Regions from separate parts of the Mesorhizobium sp. M4B.F.Ca.ET.017.02.2.1 genome, predicted to be linked through region 2. Evidence: riboswitches for the same ligand, from Rfam matches in the RefSeq annotation. Region 2 holds a riboswitch; the other holds the start of a gene.
The links. Region 2 has a riboswitch for S-adenosylmethionine ahead of EN738_RS20085 (O-succinylhomoserine sulfhydrylase). Riboswitches for the same ligand answer to the same signal wherever they lie in the genome.

Region 1: another riboswitch for S-adenosylmethionine. It lies ahead of EN738_RS28145 (homoserine O-acetyltransferase); the one in region 2 lies ahead of EN738_RS20085 (O-succinylhomoserine sulfhydrylase).

What each region holds. Positions count from the first base shown of each region.
Region 1 covers NZ_RZOF01000335.1:1,179-3,568, reverse strand. Annotated here, with positions in the region: gene metW (methionine biosynthesis protein MetW) at 1-34, opposite strand, end outside; gene EN738_RS28145 (homoserine O-acetyltransferase) at 93-1,262, opposite strand; SAM riboswitch at 1,380-1,457, opposite strand; gene hisC (histidinol-phosphate transaminase) at 1,596-2,390, shown strand, end outside.
Region 2 covers NZ_RZOF01000173.1:362-2,751, reverse strand. Annotated here, with positions in the region: gene EN738_RS20085 (O-succinylhomoserine sulfhydrylase) at 1-1,010, opposite strand, end outside; SAM riboswitch at 1,069-1,146, opposite strand; gene EN738_RS20080 (2'-deoxycytidine 5'-triphosphate deaminase) at 1,225-2,319, shown strand.

The sequences.
Region 1 (2,390 bases), on a different contig from region 2:
CAAGGTCGACGCGCTGGGCGCGGTTGACGCTCATCGGCTGGTCTCCCGTTCGGCGCATGATCCTGATCGGGGAAGTCTGCAACTTTCCGGGGTCATGCGTTCAGCCCTCTCGCCCGCGCGGCCGAGCCGATGAAGCCGCTGATGGCGGCGAACAGTTCCGGCTCGTCGAGCAGGAAGGCGTCATGGCCGCGATCGGTGTCGATCTCGACGAAGGAGACGGAGGCGCCAGCGGCGTTCAGCGCATGCACGATCGAGCGGCTTTCCTCGGTCGGGAACAGCCAGTCCGAGGTGAAGGAGACCAGGCAGAAACGCGTTTTGGTGCCGGCGAAGGCATCGGCGAGGCGTCCACCGTGATCGGCGACGAGGTCGAAATAGTCCATCGCGCGGGTCAAATAGAGGTAGGTGTTGGCGTCGAAGCGGTCGACGAAGGTCATGCCCTGATGGCGCAGGTAGCTTTCGATCTGGAAGTCGGCGTCGAAGCCGAAGGTCAGCGCCTCGCGGTCCTGCAGGTTGCGGCCGAATTTGCGGTGCAGCGCCGCTTCCGACAGATAGGTGATGTGGGCCGCCATGCGCGCCACCGCCAGCCCCTTTTCCGGACGCTTGCCGTGCTCGAAGTATTTGCCGCCATGCCAGTCGGGGTCGGCCATGACGGCCTGCCGGCCGACCTCGTGGAAGGCGATGTTCTGCGAGGAATGGCGCGCGCCGGTGGCGATCGGCAGCGCCGAGAAGACGCGCTCCGGATAGCTCGCGGCCCATTCCAGCACCTGCATGCCGCCCATCGAGCCGCCAAGCACGCAAAACAGCTTCTCGATGCCGAAGTGGTCGACCAGCATCAGCTGCGCCCGCACCATGTCGCGGATGGTGATCACCGGCAGGTCGAGGCCGTAAGGCTTGCCGGTGGCCGGATTGGTCGAGGCCGGGCCGGTGGAGCCCAGGCAGCCGCCCAGCACGTTGGAGCAGATGACGAAGAAGCGGTTGGTGTCGATGATCTTGCCCGGCCCGATCAGCACCTGCCACCAGCCAGGCTTGCCGGTGACCGGATTGGTGCTGGCGACATGCTGGTCGCCGGTCAGCGCGTGGCAGACCAGGATGGCGTTGGAGCGGGCGTCGTTGAGGGTGCCATAGGTCTGGTAGGCGATCTGGAACGGCGTCAGCAGCGCACCGGCATCGAGCTTGAGCGGCTTGTCGGGGCCAAAGCGCAACACCGGGCTCGACGGCTGGTCGACCTCGTTACTGGTCTTTGCGGCGCGCAGAACGGCCATCGCATCCTCTTACATCACGCACCGTGGTTTCCGAAAACCGATTCCGATTTCCGGACCAGGCGAATATCCGGCCGGCGGCGGACAACAAAAAACCGGCAATGCATTCGCAAAGCCGGTTACAGGATGCAAACGGCCCTTTAGCGAATTGTTTAACGTGGCTGCAAGCCGACCGGCCAAATCACCACGGAACTGTCGCTGCCCTTCTAGGGCCAGCGCGGCTCGGCGTCAACGGCCAGGCTTTTCGCGCCCTTGCCGCCTCTCGACATTCAGGGCCACGACTAGTATTTCCGCTGCGGCCTCCGGACGGAGGCTCTCTCGACGGACTTTTGCGACATGAAACAGACACCAGACAAGGCACGTCCGACGCCGCGCGCGGGCATCATGGACATCGAAGCCTATGTGCCCGGCAAGAGCACGGCGCCGGCCGGTGTCGCCAAGGTCCACAAATTGTCGTCGAACGAGAACCCGCTCGGGCCCTCGCCGAAGGCGATCGAGGCCGCGCGGGAGATTGCCGGAAAGCTCGATGTCTATCCGGACGGCACGGCAAGGCGGCTGCGCGAGGCGATCGCCGAGGTGCACGGCCTCAACCCCGCGAACATCATCTGCTCCAACGGCTCCGACGAGATTCTCGGCCTGCTCGCGCAGACCTATCTGGCGCCCGGCGACGAGGCTGTTTTCACCGAACACGCCTTCATGGTCTACAAGATCTACATCCAGGCGGCCGGCGCGATTCCGGTCGCGGTCAAGGAAACCGACGAGCGGGCCGACATCGACGCGATCCTGGCCGCGGTGACGGCGCGGACCCGCATCGTCTTCCTCGCCAATCCCAACAATCCGACCGGTACCTACGTGCCGTTCCAGGAAGTGCGCCGGCTGCATGCCGGCCTGCCGAAGAACGTGCTCTTGGTGCTGGATGGGGCCTACGCCGAATATGTGCGCCGCAACGACTACGAGGCCGGCATCGAACTGGCCGGAAGCGCGGAGAACGTGGTGATGACCCGCACCTTCTCCAAGCTCGGCCTTGGCGGCGCGCGCATCGGCTGGATGTATGGCCCCATGCATATCGTCGACGCGATCAACCGCGTGCGCGGCCCCTTCAACGTCAACGCGACGGCGATCGAGGCCGGC
Region 2 (2,390 bases):
TTGTTGGAGATCAGCACGATGTCGAGCGCGTTCTGGAAGGCGAAGGCCGCCTGCTTGCCGCCCTTGACGTCGAGGCAGATCAGCGTCGAGCCGCCCGACATCTGCTTCCTGACGATCTCGGCCTGCGGATGGTCGGCGCGGCCCGGATAGATGACGCGGGCGATCTCCGGCCGTTCGGCGAGGAAGTCGGCGATCTTGCCGGCGCTCTCCGTCTGCTGGCGCACGCGCAACGGCAGCGTCTCCAGGCCCTTGAGCAGCGTCCAGGCATTGAACGGCGACAGGCTCGGCCCGGTGTGGCGGAAGTAGTCGTGCAGGTTCTCGTCGATCCACTTCTTGTCCGACAGGATGATGCCGCCGAGGCAGCGCCCCTGTCCGTCTATGTGCTTGGTCGCCGAATAGACGACGATGTGGGCGCCGAGCTGCAACGGCTTCTGCTGCAGCGGCGTGGCGAAGACGTTGTCGACGATCAGTCTGGCGCCGATCGAATTGGCGAGCGCGGCGACAGCGGCGATGTCGACCACTTCCAGCGTCGGGTTGGTCGGGCTTTCCAGGAAGAACAGCTTGGTGTTCGGCCGCACCGCCTTTTCCCAGTTGGCGATATCGGTGCCGTCGACCAGCGTCGCCTCGATGCCGTATTTCGGCGCCAGCGTTTCGACCACCCAGCGACAGGAGCCGAACAGCGCGCGCGCCGCCACGATATGGTCGCCCGCCCTGGCGCTGCACAGCAGCGCGGCGCTCACCGCCGCCATGCCGGAGGCCGTGGCGCGAGCGTCCTCGGCGTCTTCCAGGGCGCACATGCGCTTTTCGAACATGTCGACCGTGGGATTGGCGTAGCGCGAGTAGATGAAGCCCGGCTCCTCGCCCTTGAAGCGGGCTTCGGCGGCCTGCGCCGTCTCGTAGACATAGCCCTGGGTGAGATACATCGCTTCTGATGTCTCGCCGAAGCCGGAACGCAGCGTTCCGCCATGCACGAGTGCCGTCTGAGGCTTCCAGTCACGCTTCTTGGTCATCGCTCTACTTCCAGATACAAAAAAACCGGCCGCGAAAAGTCGCAACCGGTCCATACGGCCTTGCGGCCCGACGGTCCTTTAGCGACTTGTTTAACGTGGCTGCAAGCCGACCGGCCAAATCACCACGGGATAACGACCCTTTAGACCCGCGCCGCGCTTGCGTCAATTGCCGGCTTCATTAAGAGGTTTGTACCAGCGGCCTTGGAGCGGAGCCTTGCGGCAGACAGGCATTCTTCCCGATCAGGACATTTCCGCGCTGTTCCAGTCCGGCGCGCTGAAGTCGCCGCGCGTGCTCGATGCCGACCAGATCCAGCCGGCCAGCCTCGACCTCAGGCTGGGCGACAAGGCGTTCCGCGTGCGCGCCTCCTTCCTGCCCGGCCCCGATCATCTGGTGGCCGACAAGCTCGACCGGCTGAAGCTGCACGAGATCAATCTCGTCGACGGTGCTGTGCTGGAGACGGGCTGCGTCTACATCGTGCCGCTGCTGGAAGGCCTGGCATTGCCCTCGAACGTGTCCGCTTCGGCCAATCCGAAGAGCTCGACCGGGCGGCTGGACATCTTCACCCGGGTGATGACCGATCGCGGCCACGAGTTCGACAAGATCGCCGCCGGCTATCATGGCCCGCTCTATCTCGAAGTCAGCCCGCGCACCTTTCCGATTGTCGTGCGCGCCGGCTCGCGCCTGTCGCAGATACGCTTCCGCACCGGCAATGCGCTGCTGTCGGAAAGCGAGTTGCGCGATCTCCACCATGCCGAGATGCTGGTTGCCACCGAGCCGCCCAACATTTCCGGCGGCGGCATCGCGCTGTCGATCGATCTCGATGGCGACAAGGACGGGCTGGTCGGCTATCGCGGCAAGCATCACACCGGCCTCGTCGATGTCGACAAGCGCGCCGCGCAGGACGTCGTCGACTACTGGGAGCCGCTTTACAAGAGCGGCGCCGGCGAGCTGGTGCTCGATCCCGATGAGTTCTACATCCTGGTCAGCCGCGAGGCGGTGCATGTGCCGCCGCTCTACGCCGCCGAGATGACGCCCTTCGATCCGCTGGTCGGCGAATTCCGCGTCCACTATGCCGGCTTCTTCGATCCGGGCTTCGGCCATTCGGCGGCCGGCGGCACCGGCAGCCGGGCGGTGCTCGAAGTGCGCAGCCACGAGGTGCCGTTCATCCTCGATCACGGCCAGATCGTCGGGCGGCTGGTCTACGAGCACATGCTGAAGCGGCCGCAGGCGCTTTACGGCACCGACCTTGGCTCCAACTACCAGGCGCAGGGCTTGAAGCTCTCCAAGCATTTCCGCGCCGCGCGCTGACCCGTCGCCCGCGTCAGACTCCGCTTGCCCGGTCCCGCGCGCCATGCTTGGCTGGCGCCACCGGTCCAGAA